Regions from separate parts of the Haloechinothrix sp. LS1_15 genome, predicted to be linked through region 2. Evidence: riboswitches for the same ligand, from Rfam matches in the RefSeq annotation. Region 2 holds a riboswitch; each other region holds the start of a gene.
What was found. Region 2 has a riboswitch for cobalamin ahead of F8178_RS14365 (ABC transporter substrate-binding protein). Riboswitches for the same ligand answer to the same signal wherever they lie in the genome.
Positions count from the first base shown of each region.

Region 1 (10,665 bases), on a different contig from region 2:
GTTGGCCGCAACGAGCGTCACCGACACCGCGATCCCGGCCGGCATAGCCCCTGACGACCTGGTCACCTACTGCCTGATGCTGGCCGACGACGCGCTGGTGCTGTCGCACCGGCTGCAGGAGTGGTGCACCCACGCGCCGGACCTGGAGGAGGAGGTGGCGCTGGCCAACATCGCGTTGGACCTGCTCGGACAGGCACGGCTGCTCTACAGCAGGGCGGGGCAGGTGGACGGCTACGGGCGGGGCGAGGACGAGCTGGCGTTCTTCCGCGCCGAGCACGAGTTCGGCAACGTGCGGCTGGTCGAACCCAGGCTCGGCGACTTCGCGCGGTTGATCGTCACCCTGCTGGTGTTCGCCACCTGGCGGCTCGCCCTGCTGCAGCGGTTGTCCGGCTCGGCCGATCCGGTGCTGGCGGCGATCGCGGCCAAGGGTGTCAAGGAGGTCACCTACCACCGCGACTACGCGGCGAGCTGGGCCGTGCGGCTGGGCGACGGCACCGACTACTCGCACGCCCGCGCGGCAGAAGCGGCGGAGGCCGTCTGGCCGCTGGTCGACGAGTTGTTCTCGACGCATCCGGTGGAACAGCGGGCGGCGGCGGCCGGGGTCGGTGTCGACCCGGCTACGGTGGCAGAGGAGTGTGCTTCGGTGCTGCGGACCGTGCTGACCACTGCCACGCTGTCGGTGCCGGAGGTGGCGCCGCTGTCCGGCGTCGCCGGTCGCGCGGGACGGCACGGCGTGCACACCGAGACGATGGGTTACCTGCTGGCCGAGCTGCAGAGTGTGGCCCGCGCACACCCGGAGGCGACATGGTGACCACCAGCCAGCACACCGGAACCACCGGGCACGCCCGGGCGGTGGCCGAGCAGGTCACCGATCCCGAGCTACCCATGCTCACCCTTGCCGACCTCGGCATCCTGCGGGAGGTCTCGGTACGCGGGAATGCGGTGCGAGTGACGATCACCCCCACCTACTCGGGGTGCCCCGCGCTGGAGACCATGCGAGCCGACCTGGTGGCCGCGCTGACCGGCGCAGGCTACTCCGAAGTGGACGTGCGGACCGTGCTCGACCCGCCGTGGACCACGGACTGGATCAGCGAGCGCGGGCGGCGCAAACTCACGGAGGCGGGGATCGCGCCGCCCGGCCCCGCTGACGGGCACGGTGGTGGGCACGGTGATGGGCCGGTGCCACTGACCCTGCACGCCCCCGCGCCGCGTGTGCCGTGCCCGCGGTGCGGTTCGGTGGACACGCGTGAGCTGTCGCGGTTCGGCGCCACGGCGTGCAAGGCGCTGTGGCAGTGCCGCGCGTGCCGTGAGCCGTTCGAACGTGTCAAGGAGATCTAGAGAGGTTCGTGGTCGTGTCCACCCGCCTGGAGTTCCACGCCCTGACGGTGAGCCACGTCGAGCGGCTGACCGAAGACGCAGCCGCAGTGACGTTCGATGTGCCCGGCGAACTGGCCAAGGCGTACGCGTTCGCTCCCGGCCAGTCGGTGGTGCTGCGCCGTGTCGTCGATGGGGTGGAGCAGCGCCGCAACTACTCGATCTGTGCAGCGGCCGGGCAGCCGTTGCGGATCGGGGTTCGGGAGATCACCGGCGGGGTGTTCTCCACGTGGCTGGTGCGGCAGGTCCGGCCGGGCGACGAGATCGAGGTGTCCACGCCGACCGGCTCGTTCACCCCGGACGGCACCGTCGGTGCGCACCACGTGCTCATCCTGGCGGGGGCGGGCATCACGCCAGGCCTGTCGATCGCGGCCTCGGTGCTGGCTGACGGGCGGAGCACGGTGACGCTGCTCTACGGCAACCGGCGGACCGGGACGGTGATGTTCGCCGACGAGCTGGCCGACCTCAAGGACCGTTACCCGGAGCGGCTGGAGCTGGTGCACGTGCTCTCCAGGGAACCGCGGGAATCCGAGCTGTTCACCGGCAGGCTCGACGGGAACAAGCTGCGCACCCTGCTGCCGTTGCTGCTGCGGATCGGCGCGGCGGACGACTGGTGGCTGTGCGGACCGTTCGGTATGGTCACCGAGGCCGATACGGTGCTGACCGAGCTGGGCGTGGATCGCGAGCGGATCCACCACGAGCTGTTCTACGTCGGCGACAGTCCACCGGAGCCGGAACGGCACCGGGAACCGACCGTGACCGGTGCCAGCAGCGAGGTCACCGTGATCCTCGATGGTAAGTCGACCACGGCGGAGCTCTCGCGGGAGCAGCCGATCCTCGACGGCGCGCAGCGGATGCGCCCCGACCTGCCGTTCGCGTGCAAGGGCGGGGTGTGCGGCACCTGCCGCGCTCGCATCACCGAGGGCAAGGGCCACATGCGCCGCAACTTCGCCCTCGAACAATCCGAAGTGGATGACGGTTTCGTGCTGACCTGCCAGACACTACCGGAGTCCGAGCGGCTGACTGTGGACTACGACGCGTAGCGACCCGCCCGGGGGCTGAACGTGACGTTCGTGCCCTCTACGGCACTGGACGTCACGTTCAGCCCCTCCCCCAGAGGCAGGGCGGGGGACCGGAAGGCTCGGCGGGAGTCCGGTCCCCCGCTTCGGTGGTGATCAGCCGCTCGCTACGCCGCGGCGGGCGCGCACCTGGTGTGCGGCTGTCACGAGGTTCCGCAGCGCGGGCTCGACCTCGTCGTATCCACGGGTCTTGAGTCCGCAGTCGGGGTTGACCCACAGCCGCTGGCCGGACACCGCGTTCAGCGCCAGCTCCAGCTGCTCGCTCACCTTGTCCACGTCCGGCACCTGCGGCGAGTGGATGTCATACACCCCCGGTCCCACACCACGGGCGAAGCCAGCGGCGTCGAGGTCGTCGAGCACCTCCATGCGCGACCGCGCCGCCTCGATGCTGGTGACATCGGCGTCGATGGCGTCGATCGCGGGCAGGATGTCGCCGAACTCCGAGTAGCACATGTGCGTGTGGATCTGTGTCGCATCCGAGATCCCCGACGTGGCCAGCCGGAACGACTCCACAGCCCAGTCGAAATAGGCTTTGTGCTCGGCCGAACGCAGCGGGAGCAGCTCCCGCAACGCGGGTTCGTCCACCTGGATCACCCGGATCCCTGCCGATTCCAGGTCGTGCACCTCGTCGCGGATCGCCAGTGCCACCTGCCTGGCGGTCTCGGCCATCGGCTGGTCGTCCCGGACGAACGACCAGGCCAGGATCGTCACAGGGCCGGTGAGCATGCCCTTGACCGGCCTGTCGGTCAACGATTGCGCGTACGAGGTCCAGTCGACCGTCATCGCGCTCGGACGGGAGACGTCGCCGTACAGTACGGGCGGCCGGACGCACCGCGACCCGTAAGACTGGACCCAGCCGTACTCGGTCGCCGCGAATCCCTCCAGCTGCTCCGCGAAGTACTGCACCATGTCGTTGCGCTCGGGCTCACCGTGGACGAGCACGTCGATCCCGAGATCCTCCTGCAACCTGATCACGCGCTCGATCTCGGCGCGCATGGCGCTACGGTACTCCTCCTCGGTGATCCTGCCCGCACGGTAGGCGGCGCGGGTCTTGCGCACCTCGCTGGTCTGTGGGAAGGAACCGATCGTGGTGCTCGGCAGTTCCGGTAGTCCCAGTGCGGCCTGCTGCGCCTTGGCCCGCTCGGCGTAGTCACTCCTGCGGCTGTGCTCCGGCCGGAGCGCTTCCAGCCGTGCCCGCACCCGGTGCTGGCGCAGGTCGGTGGCGTTCGCGCGATCGGTGGCCGCCGCGCGGGCGGAGGCGAGCCGATCGGCCACCGCGTCGGTGCCCTCGCGCAGCGCGGTGCCGAGCAGCACCACCTCGTCCACCTTTTGCCTGGCGAATGCCAACCAGGAGCGCAACCGCTCGCCGAGGTGGGTCTCGGCGTTCACGTCGTACGGCACGTGCAGCAGCGAGCACGATGTCGACACGCCGACATGCCGAGCGGATCCGAGGAAAGTGGCTGCTTTGGACAGCGCGGCGTCCACATCGGTACGCCAGATATTGCGCCCGTCGACGACACCGGCGACGATTTCCTTTTCCTGCACGCCGGACACCGATGCGAGCCGGTCCACGGCGGACGGGTGCGACACCAGGTCGACGGCCAGTGCCTCGATCGGGGAACGCGCCAGTACGCCGAGCGCATCACCCAAGTCGCCGAAGTACCCTGCTGTCATGATCGCGGGCCGGTGTTGTAGCTCCCCCAGCGCCTGGTATGCGCGGGCCAGCGCCTCGAGCTCCGCATCGGTCCGGTCTGCCGCGTAAGCTGGCTCGTCCAGCTGGACCCACTCCACGCCCTCGTCGTGCAGCGTGCGCAGCAGCTCGGCGTAAGCCTGGAGCAACGGCTCCAACAACCGTAGCGACTCGAAGTCATCCGGGGTTCCGTCGGCGGGCTTGGCCAGCAGCAGGAACGTCAGCGGCCCCACAAGCACCGGTCGGGTGGTGATACCGAGCGCCCTGGCTTCCCGGTACTCGTCGAGCGGCTTGCCGCCTGCCACAGAGAACCTGGTCTCTGGCCCGAGTTCAGGCACCAGATAGTGGTAGTTGGTGTCGAACCACTTGGTCATCTCCATCGGGGGCGCGTCGGGTGCGCCGCGTGCCGCCGCGAAGTACGTGTCGAGTTCCGACAGGCCCAGCCTGGTGAAGCGCTCCGGCAGTGCGCCGAACAGCGCGGCCGTATCGAGTACCTGGTCGTAGTACGAGAAGGTGTTCGACGGCACGCTGTCTAGGCCCGCTTCGGCCAGTTCCCGCCAGGTGTCCTGCCGCAGCTTGCGCCCGGTGGTCACCAGCTCGGATTCGTCGATCCGGCCGGACCAGTACCCCTCCAGCGCACGCTTGAGTTCGCGGTCGGGACCGATCCTGGGATAGCCGAGAACAGTCGTGCCGATTCGGGTTCGTTGACTCATCGCTCTCTCCCTCGCGAGCTCGTCGGATGAGCCCGAGCATGGCGGGGATGAAGCGGGAGCGCACGCGCGGCACACCTGGGGCCGCTCGAGTCGCCGCGCCCACCCTCGAGGCTCGGACTCGCGCTCGCCGGTTGGCGAGCGCACCACGGGCAGGTCTTCGGACTCGTGGGCGATGGCCGGATCGGCCTGGCCTACTGGCCGTCGCTTCCCGGAGGACCCCTCCAGTGCTTTTACCTCGACCGGTGTCAAGGTGACGGCGTTCGTTCCCACTCACCGCTGCGGGGCAGTCCCGGATTCGCACCGGGTTCCCTGTTGCCTCCCCTCCCGGCGGCACAACGGCTGGTTGCCGTCACCCCGGAAGGAGAACCAGTGGCAAGACCGAGCGTAACAGCAGGAGCCGGTCCCGCGACCCCGTACAGGGGTGACCTGCAGCACCCCGCAGACCCTGTTATCGAACGGCACGGGTGTACAACGAACGGGCAACGAAATCGGTGAACGGTCGGCGTAGTCGATCAACGGGAGAATACTGGGGCCTACCGTGATGCGGTCACATCGAGCGCGTGTGGCCAGTAGTGACAAATGGTGTTTCCGGAATTCGGTCGCCCCTGCGATGGCCGGGTGGCCATTGCAGAGGCATCGAGCGACGGAGGAAAATCGAACGTAGTGACACAACGGCACAGCACGGAAGCGAACAACGCTGTACGGTGCGCGAACGCGCGAGATCGCCGCTGTTCGCCACGTCCCCGACGGACATAGAGGTGATTCGTGGCCACCATACGTGCCGAAGGGCTCTACAAGATATTCGGTCGCAAGGCCGAACAAGCGTTACGTCTGCTGGAGGACGGCGCCGATAGGGAAGAGGTTCTGCGTCTCGGTGTGACACCGGCTGTCGTCGATGCCTCCTTCGAAGTCAAGGAAGGCGAGATATTCGTCGTCATGGGACTGTCCGGGTCGGGCAAGTCCACGCTGATCAGGATGCTCAACGGGCTGTGGGAACCGACCGCGGGCCACGTTCACATCGACGACGTCGACATCGCACGCATCGGGTCCAAGCGGTTACGGCAGGTGCGCAAGGACAAGATCGGCATGGTCTTCCAGCACTTCGCACTGTTGCCGCATCGGACGGTGGTGGAGAACGCCGCCTACGCGCTGGACATCCAGGGAATGGGCAAACGAGAACGGTTCGACCGTGCCGCCGAAGCCCTCAAGATGGTGGGCCTCGGCGGTTGGGAGGAAAAGTTCCCGGCACAGTTGTCGGGAGGTATGAAGCAGCGTGTCGGCCTGGCACGGGCGCTGGCCTCCGGCAGCGACGTGATGCTCATGGACGAGGCGTTCTCGGCGCTGGACCCGCTGATCCGGCGCGAGATGCAGGACCAGCTCATCGAACTGCAGGCGCGTCTCGGTAAGACCATCGTGTTCATCACCCACGACCTGAACGAGGCCATGCGGCTCGGCGATCGCATCGCGATGATGCGCGAGGGTCGTATCGTGCAGATCGGCACCGCCGAGGAGGTGCTCAACGACCCGGCCACCGACTACGTGGCGCAGTTCGTCGCCGACGTCGACCGCACCCGGGTGCTGACCGCCGAGAGCATCATGGAACCGGCGCAAGCCGTCATCGGCGCGGGCACCGGACCCCGCACGGCCCTGCGCACCATGCGCGAGTACCAGGTCGGGTTCGCCTTCGTGGCAGCGAGGGACCGCACCTTCCGTGGCACGGTGCGCGACGAGGACGTGGCGGTGGCAACCAACCGGGGAGACAGCTCCCTCGACAACATCCTGGACCCAGCCGCGATCGCGGTGCACAGGGACACGCTGCTGGCCGACCTGTTCGGCCCGGCCTGCGAATCCTCGGCACCGCTTGCGGTGGTGGACGACGAGCACAGGCTGGTCGGTGTCATCCCGCGGGTGACTCTGCTCGCGGCCATGGCCAGCGCGGCGACCGATGGGACCGAGGCACCGCAGCACGGCGAGTCTGGTGACGCGTCCGGCCCGGACGCCGACACCGCGGCCACCTACGAGGGGAGTGGACGCTGATGCGCATCGGTGAGTTCGACCTGCTCGAACCGCGGCTCCGGCTGGGCGACGCGGTGGAGGCCGCGTTCGACTGGTTCACCGACACCTTCCGCACCGCGCTCGACGGGGTCAGCGCGGCGTTGACGGGCGCGTACAACCTGCTGACCGACATCTTGTTGCTGGCACCGTTCTACGTCGTGATCGTGATCCTCGCGGTGTTGGCGCTGGTGGTCCGCTCCTGGCGGTTCGCCTTGTTCACGATGGCGAGCTTCTACCTCATCGTCGCGATGGACCAGTGGTACACCGCCATGCACACGCTGTCGCTTGTGCTGGTGGCCGCGGCGGTGGCGGTGGCGCTGTCGATTCCGCTGGGCATACTGGCGGCCAAATCGAACACGTTCGAGGGAATCATCCGACCGGTCCTCGATTTCATGCAGACGATGCCGCCACTGGTGTACCTGATCCCGGCGCTGGCCGCGTTCGGGGTCGGGGTGACCGGTGGCATCGTGGCGACGGTGATCTTCGCGATGCCGCCGGGGGTGCGGTTCACCAACCTCGCCATCCGGCAGGTGGATACCGAGGTGGTCGAGGCGGGCCAGGCGTTCGGTGCCTCGCCCCGCCGGATCCTGCGGCAAATCCAGCTACCGCTGGCACTGCCGACGATCATGGCCGGTATCAACCAGGTGATCATGCTCTCGCTGTCCATGGTCGTGCTCGCCGCGTTCGTCGGGGCCGCAGGTCTCGGTGGCGAGGTCATCAACGCGCTGATGCGGCTCGACGTTCCGCAGGGCGCTGAGGCGGGGTTGGCCGTGGTGATCCTGGCGATTTACCTCGATCGGATGGTGGCAGCGCTCGCGGACCGCGCTCCCGTTGTCCGCGCCTCTAGGGTCAGGACCTGACAGCCGAGGAGGCCGGCCAGGGGGAACAGGGTGTCAGTATAGAAGGAATAACCGGAACGAAGTGAGGAGTGTGGAGAGACGATGCGCCGATCCAGATTGTTCGGTGCGACCTCGGCGTTGCTCGCCGGTGCGCTCGTGCTGTCGGCATGCGCCCCGGACGACGAGAACGACGTGGCCGAGCCCGAGGAAGAAGAGGAAGTCGAGGAGGTTGACTGGGGCGAGTGCGACACCCGTGAGGGTGCGGCCGCGATCCCCGACCCCGACGGCACCGGCGAGGACGAGACCGAGGTGACTATCGGGATCTTCAGCGGATGGGACGAGTCCTATGCCTCAGTTCACCTGTTCGAGCACGTTCTCGAGGACATGGGCTACACGGTGGACACCACCGAGCTGGAGGCCGGCGCAACCTACACCGGTGTCGCCCGCGGTGACATCGACTTCACCACGGACGGCTGGCTCCCGGTAACCCACGAGCACTACCTCGAGGAACACGGCGACAACATGGAAAGCCTCGGGTGCTGGTACGACAACGCGAAGCTCACCTTCGCGGTGAACGAGGACGCCCCGATCGATTCCATCGACGAGCTCGCCGAGCACGCCGATGAGTTCGATAACCGGATCGTGGGAATCGAGCCGGGCGCCGGGCTGACCTCGACCACCGAGGAAGAAGTCATCCCGACCTACGGTCTGGAGGAGATGGAGTTTCTGACGTCCTCCACCCCGGCGATGCTGTCCGAGCTGCAGAGCTCCATCGAGGCCGACGAGAACGTCGTGGTGACGCTGTGGCACCCGCACTGGGCCTACGATGCCTTCCCCATCCGTGACCTGGAGGACCCCGAGGGCACTCTGGGTGAGACCGAGATCATCTACAACTTCGGTCGTGACGGTTTCGAGGAGGACTACCCGAACCTGGCGCAGATGGTGCGCAACTTCGTGATGGAGCCGGATGAGCTCGCCGAGCTCGAGCGGATCATGTTCAGCGAGGACGAGTACGACGGCGATGACCACGAGGCAGCCGTCGCCGACTGGCTGGAGGACAACCCCGAGTTCGTCGAGGACCTCAAGGCCGGAACCCTGTAACCCCCCGGTGATCAGCGTAGCTCAGCCCCCGCCGGCTTCGACGACGATTACGTCGAGCCGGCGGGGGCCGTGCACGCCCTCGACACGTTCCAGTTCGATATCGCTGGTGGCGCTCGGCCCGCTGATGAAGGTGAGCGGCCGGGCGGGATCGAGCTCGGCCAGGGCCTCAGGCACGGTGCCGACGATGCGCTCGGCCGTCACGCAGCAGACGTGGTGATCGGGCACCAGGCTGATCGCCCGGCGTCCCTGGTCGATTCCGCCGTCCAGCACCAGGGTGCCGGTATCGGCGATGGCGACCGCGCACCCGGTGAGCACCGCGTCGAACCGGTCGAGCTCGGCCGCCCCGCAGCCGGTGTCTGGCACCGGCTCGATACCGGTGGGAAGCCACCGGTCCGGGAACCCGCTGGGCACGATAACCCGGTGCGAACCGGCCTCGCCGAGCGCGGCGGCAACCGAGGACGGCACCTCGGCTGACGTTGCCCGGTACAGCCGGGCACGGTAGTCGGTTACCCGCTCGGTGAGCATCGTGACCAGCGCGTCCGCGCCGGGCGCGTGCTGCCCGGTCGCGCGGTATGTGCGGGGGATCCCGGGCGCGGCTGGTCGGTCGGCAAGCGCGTGGTGGATACGTGCCAGGATCTCGTCTCGCGCGGTCACCGTGCCCGCCTCCGTGCCCACAGCCTGCGGAAGCTCCGGCGGGGTGGTGCGGGCAGGTCGCGATGGTCGGTCCACCCGGACAGCGGTGGCGGCAGCCGCCGGATGCGCCCGTCGCGGGCGAGCAGCCTGCCCACCGGCATCAACCGCTCGGCCGCGCCGAATCGGCGCGCCGAGGACAGCACCCACGCCAGCAACCGCATGACCGCGCGCTCGCCCCGCCTTCCTTCCCGCATCGCCCGGCCTCGCAGGTGCACCAGGATCGAGGGGATATCGATCTTGACGGGGCAGACGTCGTAGCAGGCCCCACACAGCGTGGACGCGAACGGCAGCGAGGCGTTCGGGTCATCCGGTCCGCTGATCCCGGTCAGCAACGGCGACAGGATCGCCCCGATCGGGCCGGGGTAGGTGGAGCCATAGGCGTGCCCGCCGGTGCGGGAGTAGACCGGGCAGGCGTTCAGGCAGGCGCTGCATCGGATGCAGTGCAGCGCGGGCCTGCCGACCGGGTCGGACAGCGCCGCCGTCCGGCCGTTGTCCAGCAGCACCAGGTGGAACTCCCGCGGGCCGTCGGTGTCGCCGCCTGTTTCGCCACTGCCTGCCGGGCCGCTGGCGGAGGCGGCGTGCACGCCGGTCCACAGCGAGGTGTACGGGTTCATCCGCTCACCCGTCGACGAACGTGGCAGCAGCTGGAGGAAAACCTCCAGGTCGCGCCAGCTGGGTATCACCTTCTCGATCCCCATCACGGTGATCAGCGTGTCCGGCAGCGTGACGCACATCCGGCCGTTGCCCTCGGACTCGACCACGCACAGCGTGCCGGTCTCGGCGACGGCGAAGTTGGCGCCGCTGACGGCCACGCGTGTCGACAGGAACTTCTCCCTGAGGTACCGGCGGGCGGCCTCCGCCAGCGCGGCCGGATCGTCGGTGAGGTTGTCGATTCCTCCTGGCACGCGCCCCTGTGCGTCGCGCATCCGGGTCCGGAAGATCTCGGCGATCTCCTGCCGGTTGCGGTGGATGGCAGGCACCAGGATGTGGCTCGGGCGGTCGTCGTCGAGCTGCACGATCAGCTCGGCCAGGTCGGTCTCGGTGGCGGTGATACCCGCCGCCTCGAGCGCCTCGTTGAGCCCGATCTCCTGGGTGGCCATCGACTTGACCTTGACGACCTC
Region 1 is NZ_WBXM01000009.1:18,724-29,388, reverse strand. Features, by position in the region: gene paaC (1,2-phenylacetyl-CoA epoxidase subunit PaaC) at 1-811, shown strand, start outside; gene paaD (1,2-phenylacetyl-CoA epoxidase subunit PaaD) at 805-1,338, shown strand; gene paaE (1,2-phenylacetyl-CoA epoxidase subunit PaaE) at 1,347-2,417, shown strand; gene metE (5-methyltetrahydropteroyltriglutamate--homocysteine S-methyltransferase) at 2,550-4,856, opposite strand; cobalamin riboswitch at 5,008-5,170, opposite strand; gene F8178_RS14545 (glycine betaine/L-proline ABC transporter ATP-binding protein) at 5,622-6,893, shown strand; gene F8178_RS14540 (ABC transporter permease subunit) at 6,893-7,771, shown strand; gene F8178_RS14535 (glycine betaine ABC transporter substrate-binding protein) at 7,853-8,851, shown strand; gene F8178_RS14530 (lactate utilization protein C) at 8,873-9,505, opposite strand; gene F8178_RS14525 (lactate utilization protein B) at 9,502-10,665, opposite strand, start outside.
Region 1: another riboswitch for cobalamin. It lies ahead of metE (5-methyltetrahydropteroyltriglutamate--homocysteine S-methyltransferase); the one in region 2 lies ahead of F8178_RS14365 (ABC transporter substrate-binding protein).

Region 2 (10,665 bases):
CTGCCCGTCGCATGGTTCGGCATGCGCGACCGGCCCGCCGAGCTCGGCCAGTTCCCGGACGGCGTCGTCGACGGCGGCGCCGATCCCACCGCGAGCGACTGGGGCTTCACGCGTCAGGCGGCGCTGCGCACGCCGTACTTCTGGGTCGTGACCTCGGCGATAGCGACGGTGAGCCTGCTGGTGACCGCGGTCAACTTCCATCAGATCAGCCTGCTCGGCGAACGCGGGCTCAGCTCCGCCGAAGCGGCCGCCAATTTCATCCCGCAGACGATCGCCAACCTGGTGGCCACGTTCGCGGTGGGCTACCTGGCCGACCGTGTCGGCCACAGGGGATTGCTGGTTGCGTGTATGGCGTGCCTGATCGGTGGTCTGGTACTGGCCACCGTGGTCGCCCCTGGCCCGCTCGCGGTGGTGTTCGGGCTGCTCGTCGGCGCGGCAGGCGGCAGTGTCCGCGCGGTCGAGGGCGCGAGCCTACCGAGGTACTTCGGCACCGCCCATATCGGGGCCATCCGGGGGACGGTCTCGGCGATCATGGTGGGTTCGACGGCGTTCGGGCCGCTCGCCTTCGCCGGGGTGTTCCAGTTCGCGGGAAGCTATACGCCGGCACTGCTGGTGTCCACGGCGGCGCCGGTGGCGGTGATCGTCGCGGCGATGGTGATCCGCCCACCGGAACGCGCACGAGACTGAGCCCCACCGCACCGCCTGCCGGTCCCATCGTGACAGCGTGACCGGTTCGCACCATTGCGTCGATCGGCACCCTCGGGTAAGCATACGTGAGCATAATTCGTGTTCTGCGTGCCTGCGCGGCGGCACGGTGCGGTCAGCTGGGAGGTCACGATGGCAGGCGAAGCCCGATCCCGTGTACCGGGAAGGAGACGGCGTGCCGTGGAGCTGGTACCCGCCCTCGGGGCGGTGATCGGGCTGCTCGCCGCGTTGCTCGTCGTGCACGGGGCACCGCAGGCGGCCGCGGCGCCGAACACGTACGTGACGATGCCGGATGGCGTGGAGATCGCGCTGAACGTGCGGCTGCCGGACGACTACCAGGAAGACCGGACCTACCCGACGGTGTTCGAGATGTCCGGCTACGACGGGGGGTCGGCCTCCGAGGACAGCCCGATCGAGGGCAGCAGGCAGCTGACGGAACGGTTCAACGAGGACTACGTGACCATCCACGCCTCGATCCGCGGTACCGGGTGCTCGGGCGGTGAGTTCGATCTGTTCAGTTACCAGACCGCCGAGGACGGGCGCTACATCATCGACGAGTGGATCGCGCAGCAGCCATGGTCCAACGGTGATGTGGCCATCATGGGGCATTCCTACGGGGGCATCACCGGGTTCATGGTGGCCTCGGCACAACCGGAGCACCTTCGCGCGATCACCGTGTCCGGGCTGATCGACGACCTGTACCGGGGCATCGTCTACCCAGGTGGAGTGGTCAACTACGGATTCCCGCTGCTCTGGGCAGGCGGCTTGCGGCCCGCGATGGACCTCGGCGGGGGAGTGCTTCCCGGGCTGCTGTTCGCCGAATCCGACGAGGAGTTCGCCGAGCGGCAGCAGCGGTGCGCCACCAACCAGCTCACCAAACGGCGAACGGTGCTGGACGATCCGCTGTTGCAGGGCCTCAATCAGACCGACAGCGAGTGGTATCGCACGCGGTCCAGTGTGACCTATGCGGACCGGATCGAGGTCCCGGTGCACATTACCCACGCCTACCAGGATGAGCAGACCGGACCTCGCGGCGCGCCGCACCTGTGGGAGAAGGTCGACGGGGTGCCCAAACGCATGTTGCTGACCAACGGCGATCACGCGACCCAGAACCCGGCGGCTGCGGGACCCGAGGTGTGGCGCGATCGCGTTGCCTGGATCGACCATTTCACCGGCGTCGAACGGACACCGGAGTTCGGACCAGCCGGAGTGGGCCGGACCTCGGTGACCACGCTGCTGGAGACACATCGCGACGGGGACGGCGAACTGACCTCCAACGGCCGCATCGACAGCACGGAGTTCCCGCTGGAAAACACCGACTGGACCGACTTCCACCTCGGTGCCGACGGCTCGCTGACGCCGGGACAGGCGGCGCCGGGCTCGGAGGGCACGTCCACGTACCTGTCAGGAACACGGCGGCAGGCGTGGTCGTACCACCTGGGTCCCGCGGTCGGGGCGCCGTTGTCCACCGCGGACGCGCCGGACGAGCTGACCTACCGGACCGAACCGGTGGACGAGCCGACCGCCCTGGTGGGGCCGATGACAGCCACGTTGCACCTGTCGAGTACGGGCGTGGACACTGAGCTGTTCGTCCAGCTCATCGACGAAGCTCCGGACGGTAGCCGTAGCTACCTGCAGCGGGGGCTGCTCAAGGCCAGCCACCGGTCGATCGATGACACCAGGAGTGACTACGACGGTGACGTGCTGTATCGCCCGTGGCGTCCACACACGAACCCGCAGCCGATCACACCGGGTGAGGTCGAGGAGTACGTGATCGAGGTCTTCCCCGTGGGGCACGTGCTCCGACCGGGGCACCGGCTGATGGTGAAGGTCAGCGCGCCACCGGCGCTCGACAGCGTCTACGCCTACGTGCCGACCACGGCGCCGAGCATCAACACCGTCCATCACTCGAGCGAACATCCAAGCAGGCTGACGGTGCCGCTGCAGCCGATCGACAGCGGCGACCTCGGCCCGGCGTTGCCGTGCGGTGCGCAGGAAGCCGTGCGCTGCGTCGCTGAACCGAACGGGTAGGGCAAGCGACGGCGCCGGTCGGGGGATGGGGGCTTTCCCCGCGCCCGCGCCGGGTCCACCATGGAGAGGTCGGCATCGTCGCGGGTCGACGTAACGACACCATGAGGAGGTGCGTGATGGACGTTGTCGTCCTCATCGGCCGCATACTGTTCGCCGCGCTGTTCATCGGCTCCGGCATCAATCACCTGGCGCAGGCCAACGCCATGACGGGCTACGCGACGTCACGGGGAGTGCCGCTGGCGAAGGTGGTGGTACCGGTCTCCGGCGTGTGGATCATCGTCGGTGGTCTGCTCGTGTTGCTGGGGATCTGGGCCGACCTCGGCGCGCTGCTACTGCTCGTCCACGTCGTGCTGTCGGCCGCGCTGATGCACGCGTTCTGGCAGGAGACGGATCCGCAGGCACGGCAGGGCGAGATGGTCCACTTCATGAAGAACACCGGCCTGGCAGGCGCGGCGTTGATGGCGTTCGCGCTCTTCGCCGCCGTCGACGATCTCGGGCTGACCATCACCGGGCCGCTGTTCACGTTGAACTAGGCCGGGTGCCCACCGGTACGGCTGACCGTGTGGGGGTGCGAGCCGAAGGACTCCTCCGGTACAGGATGTGTACTGAAGGGGCCCTTCGGCTCGCACCTGACCCCGCGGGTGCCGCGGACTACGGGAGCTCGCGCGCGGCGACCGCCTCGATTTCGAGCAGCCACTCCTCTTCGTAGATGCCGGTGATGATCACCGTGAGGGCGGGAGCGTGGTCACCGAGGATCTCGCGGCGGATGGTGGCGTTCTCCTCGCGGTAGCTCCGATCCGCCAGGAAGGTGGTCAGCTTCACCACATCGGACAGCTGCATGCCGTGGTGGGCGAGGGCAGCGGCGAGGTTGGCCCATGCCTGACGGCATTGCGAGCCGAAGGTCGCCGGAGCGGTGCCGTCCGGGGCCACCGGGATTTGCCCGGACACGTGCACCACGCGTGCCGGGGACGTGATCTCGTACGAATGGCGGTAGCCGCCACCGTCGGGCACGATCGGGCCGGGAGTTGTCATGCCGTCGATGATGACAGCTTCCTTGGCAGGCACTGTCGGCACGCCGACAGTGTTGGCGCGCTCCCGGGCGTGCTCTGCTGGGCTGGTGTAGCACGACAGGACGCCATACGGGGAGGTCATCAGTGAGCAGCGCCGAACGCTCGATCCAGCAGGACGGCGGCAAGCGGGACCGGGACGAGGTGTTCGTCGAGTTTACGAAAAGCATCTGCCCGGTCTGCAAGGTGCCGGTAGATGCCCAGGTCAACATCCGTGACGGCAAGGTCTACCTCAGGAAACGCTGCGCCCACCACGGCTGGTTCGAAGCGTTGACGTACTCGGACGCCGAGGCCTACCTGTCCTCCTCCCGCTTCAACAAGCCGGGCACGGTACCGCTGACCTTCCAGACCGAGGTGAACGAGGGGTGCCCGCTGGACTGCGGCCTCTGCCCGGAGCACAAGCAGCACGCGTGCCTCGGCATCATCGAGGTGAACACCGGATGCAATCTGGACTGTCCGATCTGTTTCGCGGACTCCGGGAACCACGCGCCGGAGAATGGAGCGGGCGGGTACTCCATAACCCGGGAACAGTGCGAGCTGATGCTGGACACCTTCGTCGCCTCGGAGGGCGAGGCGGAGGTGGTGATGTTCTCCGGCGGGGAGCCCACGATTCACAAGGAGATCCTGGATTTCATCGACCTGGCGCAGGCCAGGCCGATCCGCAACGTCACCCTCAACACCAACGGGATCCGGCTGGCAAGCGATCTCCGATTCGTCGCAGCGCTCGCCGAGCGCCACCGTGTCCCCGGGCGGTCGGTGAACATCTACCTCCAGTTCGACGGGTTGACCGAGCAGACCCATCGGGCGATCCGCGGCCGGGACCTCCGCGAGATCAAACAGCGGGCGCTGGACAACTGCGCCGACGTCGGGCTGCCGGTCACACTGGTCGCCGCGGTCGAGCGCGGGCTCAACGAGCACGAGATCGGTGACATCGTGGAGTTCGGGCTGCGCCATCCCGCCGTGCGGTCGGTGTCGTTCCAACCGGTGACCCATTCGGGCAGGCACGTCGAGTTCGACCCGCTGACCCGGCTGACGAACCCGGACGTGATGCGGCTGCTCGCCGAGCAGCGCCCCGACTGGTTGCGCACCGACGACTTCTTCCCGGTGCCGTGCTGCTTCCCGACCTGCCGGTCGGTGACCTACCTGCTCACCGAGGGCAAGCCAGGCGATCCGGATTTCGGGATCGTGCCCATCCCCAGGCTGCTCGATGTCGGGGAGTATCTCGACTACGTCTCCAACCGGGTCGTTCCCGACTACGCGATCCGCGAGGCGTTGGAGAAGCTGTGGAGTGCCTCGGCGTTCATGGGCACCGAGGTCACCGAAGAGAAGCTGCGGGCGGCCGCCGACGCGTTGGACTGCGCCGACGCCTGCGGCGTGAACCTCCCTGGCGCCGTTGCCGAGCTGACCGACCGGGCATTCATGATCGTCGTGCAGGACTTCCAGGATCCGTACACGCTCAACGTCAAGCAGCTCATGAAGTGCTGCGTCGAGGAGATCACCCCGGATGGGCGCATGATCCCGTTCTGTGCTTACAACTCGGTCGGCTACCGCGAGCAGGTGCGCGAGCAGATGTCCGGTGTCCGGGTCGACGGGGTGGTGCCGAACGCGCGCGAGCTGCGGCCGGTGATCGTCGACTCGCCGTACGGTTCGAAAGTGAGGTCCGATGATCAACGCTGAGGAGCTCAAGGCGTGTTGCGCCGCGGCGTACGGCAACGACGCCGTCGCCATGGTGCTCGGCGAGTCGTACCACCCGGGCGGGTTGCAGCTGAGCAGGCGGCTGGCTGAGCGTACCGGCCTGCGCTCGGGACACCGGGTGGTGGATGTGGCCTCCGGGCGGGGGAGCAGCGCGCGCATGCTGGCCGCCGACTACGACGTCACCGTCGACGGAGTGGAGCTCGGCGAGGACGCACTGCGTACCGCCCGCGACGAGACCGAGCGCGCCGGCCTGCGGGCGAAGGTGCGTTTCCATGCCGGTGACGCCGAGAGCCTGCCGCTGCCCGGCGCCACCTTCGACGTGGTGATGTGCGAGTGCGCGCTGTGTACCTTCCCGGACAAGCCGAGCGCGGCCACCGAGTTCGCGCGGGTGCTGCGGCCGGGCGGCCGGGTCGGGATCAGCGACGTCACCGTCTCCGGGGGCGAGCTTGGTGACGAGTTGGCCACGCTCGGGGCCTGGGTGGCCTGCCTCGCCGATGCCCGGTCGCCGGAGGGCTACCGGGAGATCCTGGCGCAGGCGGGGCTGGCCGTGGTGCACACCGAGCGTCACGACGACGCGATCCGGCGGATGGTCGAGCAGATCGATGCTCGTATCCGGCTGCTGCGCATGACCTCCTTCGGGCAGCTCCACCGGGCCGGGGTCGACGTCGATGCGGTGCTGCGCAGTTGCGCGCTGGCGCGCGAGGCGGTGTCCGATGGGGTGATCGGTTACGCGCTGCTGGTGGCGGAAAAGCCCGGGTGACCCGCCGGTGGTACTACCGCCGCGCCGTCTCAGGCGCCGGCCGTGTCGCCGTCCCGGCCGGTTGTGTCGAGCACCCGGCGGAACGCGGGGACCCGCTCCAGCAGCCGATCGAGGTCGCCACCGTCGATGCGCAGCAGCTCAACCGGCTCTCGTGTCGACACGGTCGCCGAACGCAGTCGCCCGTGCCGCAGTGCCATCTCCCCGACCACATCGCCTGGCCCGAGCTCGGCCACCAGATCCTGCCCGGAGTAGATCCCGACGATGCCCGACAGCAGAATGTAGCAGGCATCCCCTGGCGTCTGCTCGTGGATCAGGGCCCAGTTCGCGGGCAGGCTCGCGCGCGTGCTCGCCCGCACGATCGCGTTGACCTCCGACTGCGTCAACTCCTCGAACGCGGGGAATCGGTGCAGGTAACGAGCTTCGGAGCCTTCCTTGGGAACCCGCGTGGCCATGCTCTCTCCTTGCCGGGCGTCGTCGCCTGTGCTCGCCTGTGGTCGGTTGTCACCGACACTGCTTCCGGCAGGATACCTGGGTGGGGTGCGAGCCGAAGGACTCCGCGGGTGCGTATGTGGTACCCAAGGGTCCCTTCGGCTCCATCCGGTCGTGCGCAGGGCCTGAGCCGAAGGGCCTCTTGGGTGCATCGTGTGTACCCAGGGAGTCCTTCGGCTCGCACCCCCTCACCCACCTGCGCGGCGGGCGGTGCGGCCGCCGTGACTGCCGAAGAACTGGGCGGCGGCTTGCTGCAGCGCGATCGACCAGGTGGGGTAGGGGTGGATGGTCTGGGCGAGCCTGCCGGTGAACATGCCGGTGTCGATCGCCAGTGTCGCCTCGCTGATCAGCTCGCCCGCGCGTTCGGCGACCACGGTGGCGCCGAGCAGCTTGCCGCCGCCGAGCCGTCCGAGACCGCGCCGTGGGCCGGCGATGAGCTTGACGAACCCCGTGGTGGCGCCCGCGGTCACCGCCCGGTCGACCTCGGCCATCGGTAGGTAGGCCACCCGCACCCGGTGATCGGTGACGTCGTGTTCGAACGTGCCCACGGTGGCGACCTCGGGCGTGGTGAACACCACCTCCGGGATCGCGCCGGTGCCGAACACCGGCTTCCTGGTACGTCGCAGCGCCGCCGTCGCCGCGACGCGCCCCATCGCATACGCGGCGTGGGTGTGCCCGGAGAGGCCTGTCACGTCGCCCGCCGCGGTGATGCCGGGCACGGTGGTGCGCAGGTGGCGGTCCACCACGACGAACCCGCGATGGTCGGTAGCTACGCCCGCGGCGTCCAGCCCGAGGTCCGCGGTCACCGGGGCGCGCCCAGTGGTGACCAGGAGGCGCTGCGCCGAGAGTGTCGCGGAGCCGGCCGTCAGAGTGATCTCCTGGCCATCGCCGTGCACCGAGGACACCGGCGCGTCCACCCGCACGTCCACCCCGTCCGCGGCCAGCGACTCGCCGATCAGCGCCGAGACATCCGGGTCCGTTCCGGGAAGCAACGTGCCCTCGGACTCCACAAGGGATACCGGAATGCCGAGCCGTGCGAAGGCCTGGGCGAGCTCGCACCCGTTCGCCCCGCCACCGAGGATGGCCAGCGAGTCCGGAGCGGCTTCCAGGTCGAACACCGTGTCGGTGGTCAGTACCGGCACGTCCGCCAGGTTGCCGATCGGCGGCACCATCGGGGCGCTGCCCGTGGCGAGCACCATCCGCGGGGCGCGCACCACGCGCGTTCCCACCTGGATGCGGTCGCGGGAGAGCAGCCGGGCGTGCCCCCGCATCACGTCGATGCCGCGTGCCCGCAGCACGCTTTCGTCCTCGGTCGCCCCGATCCGCGCCACCACCTCCCGGGCCCTGGCCATGGCCCTGCCGAACGGCAACCCGGCCGCGGCCGCCTCGATCACCGTTTTCGACGGCACGCACCCGGTGAACGTGCAGTCCCCGCCCGGTGGTGATTCCGTGACCAGCAATGTGGTCGCACCCTGCCGCACGCCGGTCGACGCGGCGGCGAGTCCGGCGGCTCCGCCGCCGAGTACCACGAGATCGTATTCCTGCACCACGCACCCTCCCTGTGTCGCACCCTGGGACGGGGTGCGCTCGCACGTGGTTCCAGTGTCGGCCACTCAGCCGAACCTCCACCACCGACTGTCGGCGCGGTGACACCGTGAGCATGCCCACGACGGTGACGACCGTCGTGCGGTGAGCTGCTAGCCTGGCCCAGCCACGCGTGCAGCGAAGTCCGGTGTGAATCCGGCGCTGTCCCGCAACTGTGAGTCCCCGAGGGGACGAGCCAGGTCGCCTGCGCGGGTGGGACGAATGCAGCTCTCGAGGAGGGGCTCTTCGTCGACGCCACGTCGTCGAAAAGCATCCGACTCGACAGATGAGTGGAAGGATGCGGTATCCGTGTCGTTACGACACTCTCTGTCGGCCGTTTCCGCGTGTTCAGTACTACTCATCGCCGCATGTGCGAGCGACGCATCGCAACGCGACGGTGACGCCGGTACGGGTGGGGGAGTCACCTTCACCGATCTACGCGGTACTCAGCTGACCCTGGACGAGCCGGCGTCGCGGATCGTGACCATTCCGATCCCGCACGCCGCGATGGTGATCGCGCTGGACGGCGGTACCGACCGTCTGGCAGGCATGAATCCGAGCTCGGCGAAGGCGATCGAGGACGGCATCCTCGGCGAGTTCTTTCCCGAGGCTTCAGAGATCCCCAGCGACATCACCGACGAGTCGTTCGCGCCGAACATCGAGACCGTCGCCGGGCTCGATCCGGACCTGGTGCTGCAATGGTCCGACCGTGGCGACGAGATCGTCAGACCACTGGAGAACGCGGGCCTGACCACCGCCGCGCTGACCTCGTCGACCCAGGACGAGCTCGAAGCCGCCCTCAAGATGGTCGGTGCCGCCATCGGCGAGGATGACCGGGCCGAGCGGATCCTCGACTGGCACGACGAGGTGCGCCGCGAGCTGGCGGAACTCGACCCGCCGGAGCAGCGGCCGTCGGTGCTGTACTTCCACCGCATGGCCGAGGAGCTCCGGGTGTCCGGGTCGGACACCTACAACGACTTCTACATCGAGCTGGCAGGCGGCACGAACGCGGCCGCCGAGATCACCGGGCGGCACGTCGTCGAGCCGGAGCAGGTCGCCGCGTGGGACCCGGACGTCATCCTGGTGGGCAGCTTCGACGATGCGACCGTCGACGACGTCGCCGAACACCCGGCCTGGCGGGAACTCACCGCGGTCACCGAGCGCCGCGTGTACCAGGTACCGCTGGGTGGCTACCGCTGGGACCCACCGAGTCACGAATCACCGCTGATGTGGCAGTGGCTCGCGCAGCTACTGCACCCGGACGGGATCGATGTGGACCTGCCGGAGCAAATCCGGGAGCACTACGACTTCCTGTACGACCAGCAGGCGGTCAGTGATGAGCAGATCCGCGAGATCCTGCGGGCCGAGCTCAACGCCGGTACCGCGGGCTACGACCGCGTCCTGCGGGAGTAACCGGTGGTCCGGACACCGGAGACCACCGCGAGCTGGGCCGGGTCCACACGGCGACTCGGGCGCTTGTCTACCGCGACGGTCATGGTCTGGCTGGCCGTGGCCGCGATTGGTGCCGGGGTGCTCGCGCTCGGTTTCGGTCGATTGGCGATCCCGCCGGACGTTGTGGTGCGGATCCTGGCGAGCCAGATCGTGCCGCTGGAGGCAGGCTGGAGCGGCACCGAGCAACAGATCGTCGAGGCGGTCCGGGCGCCGCGCGTGTTGCTGTCCATGCTGGTCGGAGCGGGCCTGGCCTGCGCTGGTGCGGTACTACAGGGTGTGCTGCGGAACCCGCTGGTCTCCCCGCAGATCCTGGGTGTCCAGTCGGGAGCGTCGTTCGGTGGGGCGCTGGCGCTGTTACTTGGGGCAAGCTCGGTGCTGCTGGTCGGTGGGGCGTTCGCGTTCGGTTTCCTTGCGCTGATCGCGGCGATGGTGCTCAGCAAGGTGCACGGACGCCGCACGGTACTGATGCTGATCCTCGCGGGCATCGTGGTCGGCGGCTTCTTCGCCGCACTGGTCTCCGGGGTCACCTACCTCGCCGATCCGGAGGAGAACCTGCCGAGCATCGTATTCTGGCTCCTCGGGAGCTTGGCGACGGCCACGTGGGACAAGGTCGCCATCGCGGCGCTGCCGGTGCTGGCCGGTGTGGCGACGATGCTGGTGTTGCGATGGCGCATCAACATCCTGGCGCTCGGCGACGATGACGCACGGGCGCTCGGCGTCGAGCCTGCGGTGCTGCGCTGGGTGTTGCTGTGTTCTGCGGCCGTCGTGGTCGCCGGAACCGTGGCTGTTGGCGGTGTCATCACCTGGGTGGGGTTGGTGATCCCGCACATCGTCCGCATGATGCTCGGTCCGGACAACCGGGTGCTGATCCCTGCCTGCGTC
Region 2 is NZ_WBXM01000008.1:204,760-215,424, reverse strand. Features, by position in the region: gene F8178_RS14405 (MFS transporter) at 1-687, shown strand, start outside; gene F8178_RS14400 (CocE/NonD family hydrolase) at 886-2,736, shown strand; gene F8178_RS14395 (DoxX family protein) at 2,853-3,269, shown strand; gene F8178_RS14390 (RidA family protein) at 3,388-3,810, opposite strand; gene F8178_RS14385 (radical SAM protein) at 3,891-5,480, shown strand; gene F8178_RS14380 (methyltransferase domain-containing protein) at 5,467-6,258, shown strand; gene F8178_RS14375 (cyclic nucleotide-binding domain-containing protein) at 6,288-6,710, opposite strand; gene F8178_RS14370 (FAD-dependent oxidoreductase) at 6,936-8,297, opposite strand; cobalamin riboswitch at 8,429-8,555, shown strand; gene F8178_RS14365 (ABC transporter substrate-binding protein) at 8,812-9,744, shown strand; gene F8178_RS14360 (iron ABC transporter permease) at 9,748-10,665, shown strand, end outside.

Region 3 (10,665 bases), on a different contig from region 2:
GAGCTGCCGGGGCTGGACCTGGCCGCGTTGCGGGAGTACCTGGACGGCGCCGTTCCTGGCTTGGTCGCTGGACCGTTGCGTGGGGAGTTGATCACCGGTGGCCGGTCGAACTTGACCTACCGTGTCACCGATGGTGTTTCGTCCTGGGTGGTGCGCAGGCCGCCGCTGGGGCATGTGCTGGCGACCGCGCACGACATGGGCCGGGAGTACCGGGTGATCAGCGCGCTGGCGGGTTCGGAGGTTCCCGTTCCCGCCACCGTCGTGCTGTGCGAGGACACTGCCGTTCTCGGCGCGCCGTTCTATGTCATGGAGCGCGTCGCGGGCCGGACCTACCGCAGGGACACGGAGTTGCGCGAGCTCGGTCGTGAGCGGACCCGATCGATCAGCGCCGGCATGGTGGAGGTACTGGCGCGGCTGCACGCGGTGGATCCGCACGCGGTCGGGCTGGGCGATTTCGGTAGGCCCGAGGGATTCCTCGAGCGCCAGGTGCGGCGCTGGCGCAAGCAGCTGGACGCCTCCCGCAGCAGGGAGGTGCCCGGTATCGACGAGCTCCACGTGCGCCTGGAGCGCCGGGTTCCCGCGGACGCGCCGCCCGCGATCGTGCACGGTGACTACCGGCTGGACAACTTGCTGATCGACGATGCCGACGAGGTCGCCGCGGTGCTGGATTGGGAGATGGCCACCCTCGGGGATCCGCTTACCGACGTGGCGCTGCTGGCGACCTACCGCGGCCTGTCGGAGATCCGGGGTTCGGACGCGGTGGCCGATGCCGGTGACGCTCCGGGGTTCCTGGAACCGGGCGAGATGCTGGCAGCCTACGCGGCCGCGTCCGGGCGCAGCCTGCCCGACATGGGCTTCTATCTCGGGCTGGCGCACTTCAAGCTGGCCGTGATCCTGGAAGGGATCCACTACCGGTACACCCAAGGCGCGACCGTCGGCTCCGGCTTCGAATCAGTGGGTGCGGTCGTGGAACCGATCGTGGCGTCCGGTCTGGACGCGGTGAAGGAGAGCTGATGGATTTCGCGTTCGACGAGCGCACCGAGGAGTTGCGGGCGCGGCTGACGGCGTTCATGGACGAGTGCGTTTACCCGGCGGAGCCGGAGTTCGCCAGGCAGCTGACCCGGCGCGAGCACCCGTGGGCCACGGTGCCAGTGGTCGCCGAGCTCAAGCAGCAGGCGCGTGCCAGGGGGCTGTGGAACTTCTTCCTGCCCGGCGACGACGGTGCCGGGCTGACGAACCTGCAGTACGCCCCGCTGGCCGAGATCACCGGGCGTAGCCCTCGCCTGGCGCCGGTGGCGCTGAACTGTTCCGCGCCGGACACTGGCAACATGGAGGTGCTGTCCATGTTCGGCACCGAGCGGCAGCGGAAGGAGTGGCTGGAGCCGCTGCTGGACGGCCGCATCCGCTCGGCGTTCGCGATGACCGAGCCGGAGGTGGCCTCCTCCGATGCGACCAACATCGCCACCAGCATCACCCGCGACGGCGACGAGTACGTCATCAATGGTCGCAAGTGGTGGATCACCGGGGCGTTGAACCCCGAGGCAGCGGTATTCATCGTGATGGGCAAGACGGACCCGGAAGCCGATCCCCACCGCCAGCAGAGCATGATCCTGGTGCCGCGTGAGACGCCGGGGCTGACGATCGAGCGTGGCATGACGGTGTTCGGTTACGACGACAGCGACCACGGCGGACACGCCGAGCTGTCCTTCTCGGACGTGCGGGTACCGGCGGATAATCTGATCGGCAACGAGGGCGACGGGTTCGCCATCGCGCAGGCCAGGCTCGGGCCGGGACGGATCCACCACTGTATGCGTTCGATCGGCATCGCCGAACGCGCGCTCGAGCTGACCTGCCAGCGCGCGGGCGATCGCGTCGCCTTCGGTCGTCCGCTCGGCGAGCAGGGCGTGATCCGTGACTGGGTCGCCGAGACGCGGGTACGGATCGAGCAGCTGCGGCTGCTCGTACTCAAAGCCGCGTGGCTGATGGACACCGAGGGCAACCGGGCCGCGCACACCGAGATCCAGGCCATCAAGGTCGCCACCCCGGCCACTGTGGAATGGATCCTCGACAAGGCTATCCAGATCCACGGCGCCGCCGGGTTGAGCCAGGACACCCCGCTGGCCGAATGGTACGCGGGCATCCGCACCCTCCGCTTCGCCGACGGCCCCGACGAGGTGCACAAAGCCTCCCTTGGCCGCAAGGAACTCCGCAAACACCAGCGGACCGGCTGAGCCGCGGCCGTCCGCGAGATTCATCGCCACCCCCAAGCGACACGCCTATATGGGAGTCGTTGCTCCGGCGGCCCCAACATGTAGGGTGCATGCTGCCGATGGTTCACCGGGTGCCGCCGCACCCGGTGTGGCAACAGGGAACCCGGTGCGAATCCGGGACTGCCCCGCAGCGGTGAGTGGGAACGACCGCCGTCATCACGCACTGGGCGCGCCGCGCCTGGGAAGCGACGGCCAGTAGGAACGGCCGGCGTGGCCGAACGCCCGCGAGTCCGAAGACCTGCCATCGGTGCGCGCACCACGCGGTGCGCGCCGTCCGGGACCTCGAGGGTGGGTCCGCGCAGGCGATCCGGTGGCACCGGGAGCCGGCCGTGCCGGTGGCCGGGGTGGTCATCGCGCTCTCGCGCGCTCGCGTCGAGGTACCGGGCATCGTCGTTCGAGCTCGCGAGAGGAGAGCAACGGTGACCGAAACGCTGTACGCCGCACCATCGCCCCCCGAGGTGTCGATCGTCGACGCCGGGGGAGCGCGGTACCCGCTGGACGCTAGCCGGGTGCGGGCGGTGGTCGAGCAGGCCTGTAGGGACGTGGACGGGGTGGATCCGGCCGCGGTGCTGGACGCCTGTTGGCCGTGCCTGTACGACGGGATGAGCGCCGCGGAACTCGACGAGGCACTTGTCATGAGCGCGCGCACGCTGATCGAGACCGAACCCGGGTACTCCCGGGTGACCGCGCGGTTGCTGCTGGACACGCTGCGCGGGGAGGCACTGTCCTACCTGGCGGCTGCCGTAGCTGGCGGGTCGACCGCTGAGCGACCTGGCGCGTCGCACCGGCCGGATCAGGAGCAGATGCGTGAACGTTACCCCGGTTACTTCACCGCGTTCGTACATCGCGCCGTCGAGCTGGGCCAGCTCGATCCCGCGATGGCGCGGTTCGACCTGGCACGGGTGGGCGCTGCGCTGGTGCCGGACAGGGACCTCAGTTTCGAGTTCCTCGGGCTGCGCACCCTGTACGACCGGTACCTGCTGCACGACGGTGGGATCCGTTACGAGCTGCCACAGGCGTTCTTCATGCGGGTGGCCATGGGGCTGGCGCTTCGCGAGGACGACCCCGACCGCCGAGCCGTGGAGTTCTACGAGCTGCTGTCGACGTTCCGCTTCATGGCATCCACACCGACGCTGTTCAACGCGGGCACCACGCGCCCCCAGCTGTCCTCATGCTTCTTGACCACTGTAGACGACAGCCTGGACGCGATCTTCCGTTCGTACCGGAACAACGCGTTGCTCGCGAAGTACTCGGGCGGGTTGGGCAACGACTGGACGCCGGTGCGCGGGCTCGGTGCACACATCGCGGGCACCAACGGGAAATCGCAGGGCGTCGTGCCGTTCCTCAAGATCGCCAACGACACCGCGATCGCGGTCAACCAGGGAGGCAAGCGTAAGGGTGCGGCCTGTGCCTACCTGGAGACCTGGCACATCGACATCGAAGAGTTCCTCGAACTGCGCAAGAACACCGGGGACGAGCGCAGGCGGACCCACGACATGAACACCGCGAACTGGGTGCCGGACGAGTTCCTCCGGCGGGTCGTCACCGACGGCGAGTGGACGTTGTTCTCCCCCGACGAGGTACCCGACTTGCACGAGCTCTACGGCCACGCGTTCGCCGAGCGCTACCGCGCCTACGAGCACGCGGCGCGACGCGGCGAGATCCGCGTGCACCGGACGGTGCGGGCGGTTGACCTCTGGCGGCGCATGCTGACCATGCTGTTCGAGACCGGCCACCCGTGGATCACCTTCAAGGATCCCTGCAACCTGCGCTCACCGCAGCGCCACGCGGGTGTGGTGCACTCCTCCAATCTCTGTACCGAGATCACCCTGAACACCAGTGCTGAGGAGGTGGCGGTGTGCAACCTGGGGTCGGTGAACCTGGCCGCGCACCTCTCCGGTGCCCGGATCGACGATCGCCTGCTGGAAAGCACGGTGCGCACCGCCGTGCGCATGCTCGACAACGTCATCGACATCAACTTCTACACCGTTGACGAGGCACGGGCGGCGAACCTGCGGCACCGCCCCATCGGTCTCGGCGTCATGGGTTATGCCGAGACGCTGTTCGCGATCGGCGCGCCCGTCGACAGCGAGCAGGCGGTGGAGTTCGCCGACCGCAGCATGGAGTTGGTCAGCTACCACGCCATCGACGCGTCGAGCAGGCTGGCAGCCGAGCGGGGAAGGTACGAGTCGTACGAAGGATCACTGTGGAGCGAAGGGATACTCCCCATCGACTCGCTCCGGCTGCTCGCCGGATCCCGCGAGGACGGCGAGTGCGATGTCGACACATCGACCACCCTCGCGTGGCAGGCACTGCGTGAGCGGGTGCGGCAGCGGGGGATGCGTAACTCCACGGTGCTGGCCGTGGCGCCGACGGCGACCATCGCCAACATCTGCGGCGTGTCGCCCTCGGTCGAACCGGTGTTCCGCAACCTCTACGTCAAGTCGAACATGTCCGGCGAGTTCACCGTGATCAATCCGTGCCTCGTCGAGGACCTCAAGCGCCACGGCCTGTGGGACGAAGAGATCGCCGCTGAGCTCAAGCGGCAAGACGGCAGCCTCGCCACGATCGACAGGGTGCCGGAACAGCTGAAGCGGCTGTACGCCACCGCGTTCGAGATCGACAGCAGGTGGCTGGTCGAAGCCGCCTCGCGCAGGCAGAAGTGGATCGACCAGGCACAGTCGCTGAACCTCTACATCGACACGCCGAGCGGCCGCGCGCTCGACGAGCTGTACCGGCACGCGTGGCGCAAGGGGCTGAAGACCACCTACTACCTGCGCACGCGGGCGGCCACCCGCGTGGAGAAGAGCACGCTGGACCGCGCCGACGGTGCGCTCAATGCCGTCCCAGCCACGGTGACCTACTCCTGCGGCACCGGCGACGAGGACTGCGAGGCGTGCCAGTGACCGGCGCGCCTGCGATGCGGCGACACGCACCGCCCGCGACGAAGCGCAGTAGCCGGCCAGCCAACCACCGCGACAGCACTGTCAGGAGCATCACATGACGCCATCCGCCAGCGACGCGACCACCACGGACACCACGGACACCTACCCTGCGGGGGCGATAGGGCTCGGCACCATCGATCGGGGAGCGGCCCGCGTGACCGTCGACGACAAGTCGATGATCAACGCCCGTGCCGACGTCAACCAGCTACTCCCGCTGAAGTACCACTGGGCGTGGGAGAAGTACCTCGCGGGCTGTGCCAACCACTGGATGCCGACCGAGGTCGGTATGCACGCCGATCTCGCGTTGTGGAAGAGCGAGGACGGGCTCACCGGCGACGAGCGGCTGATGTTGCAGCGCAACCTCGGCTTCTTCGCCACAGCGGAATCACTCGTGGCCAACAACCTCGTGCTCGCCGTCTACCGGCACATCACCAACCCGGAATGCCGACAGTACCTGCTGCGCCAGGCTTTCGAGGAGGCGGTGCACACCCACGCCTTCCAGTACATCTGCGAGAGTCTCGGCCTCGACGAGGGTGAGCTGTTCAATATGTACCGGGAGGTACCGTCGATCGCCGACAAGGATGCCTGGGCGCTGCGCTACACGCAGCACCTGCAGGACAGTTCGTTCGCCACCGGGACCGTAGCGCGAGACCAGGAGTTCCTGCGTGACCTCATCGCCTTCTACGTGGTCGTCGAGGGCATGTGGTTCTACACCGGTTTCGCCCAGGTGCTCTCGCTCGGCAGGCGGAACAAGATGGTCGGAATCGCTGAGCAGTACCAGTACATCCTCCGTGACGAGTCCGTGCACCTGAACTTCGGTATCGACTGCGTCAACCAGATCAAACGGGAGAATCCCCAGCTGTGGGGGTCGGCCTTCCAGCGTGAGGTGCGCGAGATGCTCGCCGAGGGCTGTGAGCTGGAGATCGCCTACGCCCGTGACACCATGCCGCGGGGCATGCTGGGCCTCAACGCCGAGCTGTGCGAGCAGTACATGCGGTTCATCACCAACCGCCGCTGCGTCCAGCTCGGGCTCGATCTCGTCTTCGACGATGTCGGCAACCCGTTCCCGTGGATGTCGGAAGCGGTCGATCTGGCCAAGGAGAAGAATTTCTTCGAGACCCGCGTCACCGACTACCGGAGCGGCACCGGCCTCGACTGGAACTAGTGCCACGCGGTACCGGCGGTGTGGCCCGCCCGCACCGCCGGTACCGTCTGTTACGTTGATGCCCGAGTGTCCGTCGAGATGGTGGTGACATGTCCGGAGAGGTGACGATCGGCAAGCCCGCCCAGTCCGATGGTGCCGCGCTGTGGCGCGTGGCACGGGATTCGGGCAAGCTCGACCTGAACTCCTCGTACGCCTACCTGATGTGGTGCGTGGACTTCGCGGGAACCTCGGTGGTGGCACGCCGCGACGGCGAGGTCGTGGGCTTCGTGCTCGGCTACCGCAAGCAGGAAGCCCACGACACGGTCATGGTGTGGCAGGTGGCCGTGGACGCCTCGCAGCGCGGCGAGGGTCTCGCGGGGCGGCTGCTCGACGACCTGTTCACCAGGGTCACCGCCCAGGGTGTGCGGTACCTCGCCACCACCGTCACTCCGGACAACGAAGCCTCGCTGGCGATGTTCCGCTCGTTCGCGGCGCGGTGGAACGCGGAGATGACCGGGCGCGAGCTGTTCGCGGCCAGCGACTTCCCCGAGCCACACGAGCCGGAGGACGAGTACGTGATCGGTCCACTGGCCCCACCGCAGGTGAGCTGACCGGCACCGGAGGCGCGTGACCCCGCCTTGCCGTCACAGCGGGAGCAGATCGGCAGCACCCGCGAGGCAACCGTGACGGCGGCCAGCACCAGCGACACCACCCGCGTCATCGCGACCGCCGCCGCTCGCGTACCACGGCCGCGCACGCGAAGCCGACCGCGATCGCGCCGAGGGCACCTGCGGGGCAATGGTGAGCAACACCACGACGGTCCCCACGGCGGGGGCGACCGCGCGGCACCCCGGCTGACCGGGATATCAGTCCACTTTGGTGTGTACGGCGTGGTAGCCGCCGCCCGGCCAGACCCAGTCGCCGGCCAGGGTCGTGCCGTCGGCGCTGAACTCGCCGCGGAAGTACGCGGGTGAGCCCTTCTCCCCGCCCCAGATGGTGACCGTGTCCCCGTCGAGCTCGTAGATGTAGTCGAGGGTGTTGCCCTGGTTGTCGTAGAAGCGGGCCTTGATGTCCTCGCCCGGCTGCTCCACACCGAACGGTTTCTCGCGACCGATGATCTCGATCCCGGTGACGTGCTGGCCGAACAGTGTGACGTCGACGTCCTGCCTCAGGAAGAACCCGCCGTCGAGCCAGGAGTAGCGGGTCTCGCCCGTCACGTCGCCGGACATCCGCCAGCGGCCGACCAGGCGGTCGAGGGCGCGTAGCTGCTCGTCGGGCTGAGGTTGCCGGTCGTCGGAGTGGTTCGCGGTCATGATGGCGTCTCCTTACTGTGTGCTGTCCGCATCACTGTCGCCGGTACCGACCGTGTGGCGGGGTGGGACTCATCGGTACCCTGTCGGCCCGTCGTGGCGGCCGCGCGGCGAGCACCGGCCGCCACGACTGTCGCGGACGTGACACTGTCAGCGTCACCGCCGTGACGGAATCCCGCCGCCTCCTCCAGCACGCTGATGTCCAGCACCAGACATCAGGAGGTCGCGATGCGGGACGTCACCGCGGGCGGGAACCGCCCCACCAACACGCTGTCCGAGCTGACCTGCCTCGGCCTGCACCGCCCCGCACGGGGCGCCGGAGCCGCCGAGGTGGCAGGCTACTACGGCAGGCTGGCCGCCGTGCACCGGCACCTCGCCGCCGAGGCCACCACCGGGGCCGAGCGCGTGAGCGAGCTGGCGCTGGCACACCTCACCCGCCGCCGAGCCGAGTTGCTGGCACGCCAAGGGAGGGGATGAGCGATGGCGATTCCCCAGCACAGCTACGCGCTCGCAGGCACCGAGTTCTACGAGCCGATCGAGCGGGCGAGCGAGCGCGGCCGGGAATACCGGCCGCACCCCGTCCCGAGGGGATGGCTACGTACCGACAGTGGCATCTGGACGGCGTGGCGGCCCGCCCGCGACACCGGCCCGGAGCAGGGATGGAAGGTCCACGTGTCTGCGCGGCTGGAGCGTGCCCAGCACGTGCTGGACACCGTCGCGGCGGCGTGCGTGGCCGAGCGCGTGCCGTTCAAGCACCTCTCCGCCGAGCTGTTCTTCCTGCACCTGCACCACAAGCACGGGCCGCGCCCGCAGTCTGGCAAGTTCTGCACCTGCTACCCGCCGGACGAGCAGTCAGCGCGGCGGCTGATGGACCGGCTGGCTGGCGAGTTGGCCGGCGAGCGTGGCCCGTATGTGCTGACCGACCGCCGCTACCGGGATTCGCGGGTGGTGCACTACCGGTACGGTGCCTTCCGCGCACCCGCCAGGGTGCGACCCGACGGTTCGGCGGAGACGTTGGTTCGCGACGGGTCCGGGGAGCACGTCGAAGACCGCCGCGGCACCGGGTTCACGCTGCCAGGGGGGATCACCGATCCGTTCGGTGAACAGTGGCCGCCCCCCGACAACGCGCCGTCCGGCGACGGGTCCATCCGCATCCGCGGGTATCGCGTGCTGCGGGCCGTCGCGCACAGCAACGCCGGAGGCACCTACGAGGCCGAGACCGCCACCGGCCGCCGCGTGTTCCTCAAGGAAGCCCGCGCCCACAACGGGCTGTTCTGGGACCACAGCACCGCGCAGCAGCGGTTGCGCAGGGAACACGAGGTGCTGTGCGGTGTCCATGCCGCCGCGCCCGGCCGCTGCCCGGAACCGCTCGACTACTTCCGGGAATGGGAGCACGAGTTCCTGGTCACCGAGTTCGTCACCGGCACACCGCTGTACCGGATGCTGGCCACCGACCACCCCGCGCTCGCCGCCGACCGCACCCGCGCGCACGACGAGGCCCACTACGCCCGCAGCCTGAGCCTGCTCGACGGGCTGCGCCGGGAGCTGGACCGGTTGCACGAGCTCGGCTACCGGTTCGGCGACCTCAGCCCGGGCAACGTGCTGGTCACACCGGACGGGGACGTGCGGCTGGTTGATTTCGAGGCGGCCTCGCCCGTGACCGATCCGCCGGTGCCTATGGGAACCGGCGGGTTCGTCCCGCCGGGGGGGGCCCCGAGCGACGACCCCCTCGCGCAGGACGAGTACGGCTTCGCGGCGCTGGCGCTGTTCCTGCTGTGGCCGATGCACCCGGTGGCAGAGCGCAGCCCCGGCTGCCTCGAGCACCTCCATGCCGAGCTGGCCGAGGCGGCCCCTATCCCCGCGCGGTTGTGGCGGCTGGCCACCCGCAACTACCGCGCGGGCCGCACCGGTGGCCGGCACGCTCACCTGCCCACGCCCGACGAAGTCGCCGCGCGGCCGCGCAGGTGGCTGGCCGAACTCGCCGATGGTATCGCGCGGGACCTGCTGCGCACCGCCGATCCGGCCAACCCGAACCGGGTGTTTCCCACCGTGCCACGCGGGCACACCAGCAACACCAGCTGCGTCGCCTACGGCACCGCCGGGGTGGTGCACGCGCTGCACCACGCGGGGGTGGAAGTGCCGGAGCCGGTACTCGCTCGGCTACGGCGCGACGCGCTGGAGCAGCGCGAGCACCTGCCACCGGGCCTGCACGTCGGCTCCGCGGGCCTGGCCTGGGTGCTGGCTGATCGGGGACTGCTCGACGAGGCCGGTGATCTGCTCGACCACGCCGCACGGCACCCGCTGACGCTGCTGTCGACCACGCTCGGCGAGGGCGCCGCCGGGATCGGGCTGACCCACCTGGCCCTGCACGCCCACACCGGCGACGCCGGGCTGCTGGAACGGGCGGCGTCCTACGGCGACTCGCTGCTGGGCATCGATAGCCCGACACCGACGCTCGGTCCTCACGACGCCGTCGGCCTGCTGCGCGGCAGGGCTGGGCTCGCGCTGTTCCTGTACTACCTGGGCAGGGTGACCGGCGAGGAGCGCTACCTGGCGCACGGCGCGGGGTTGCTGCACGCCGAGCTCGACAGGGCCATCGCGCTGCCGGGGGATGCGCTCGGCTTCCCCGACGACGCGGTCACCGACCGGGCGATGAGCTACCTCGCCGCAGGTTCGGGTGGCGTGACCACGGTGCTGACCCGCTACGTGACCCTGCTCGACGACGAGCGCCTGTCGGCCGCGTTGCCGCGCACCGCCCGGCATACCGCCAAGATCTGCACCGCGGAGCCCGGCCTGTACCGGGGCCTGGCCGGGCTGGTGCTGGCCATGGCCGACGACGGGGCACACGCCGGTGTCACGGATCCGCACGAGCCGTTGCGCCTGGCGAAGGGGTTGTTCAAGTACGCCGTCCCGGCCGGTGACGGGATCCGCTTCCTCGGCGAGGGATCGCTGCGGTACAGCGCCGAGCTGTGGAGCGGATCGTCCGGGATCCTGCT
Region 3 is NZ_WBXM01000003.1:59,952-70,616, forward strand. Features, by position in the region: gene F8178_RS05495 (phosphotransferase family protein) at 1-1,014, shown strand, start outside; gene F8178_RS05500 (acyl-CoA dehydrogenase family protein) at 1,014-2,231, shown strand; cobalamin riboswitch at 2,314-2,531, shown strand; gene F8178_RS05505 (ribonucleoside-diphosphate reductase subunit alpha) at 2,690-5,176, shown strand; gene F8178_RS05510 (ribonucleotide-diphosphate reductase subunit beta) at 5,271-6,380, shown strand; gene ectA (diaminobutyrate acetyltransferase) at 6,470-6,970, shown strand; gene F8178_RS05520 (hypothetical protein) at 7,226-7,672, opposite strand; gene F8178_RS05525 (hypothetical protein) at 7,898-8,146, shown strand; gene lanKC (class III lanthionine synthetase LanKC) at 8,150-10,665, shown strand, end outside.
Region 3: another riboswitch for cobalamin. It lies ahead of F8178_RS05505 (ribonucleoside-diphosphate reductase subunit alpha); the one in region 2 lies ahead of F8178_RS14365 (ABC transporter substrate-binding protein).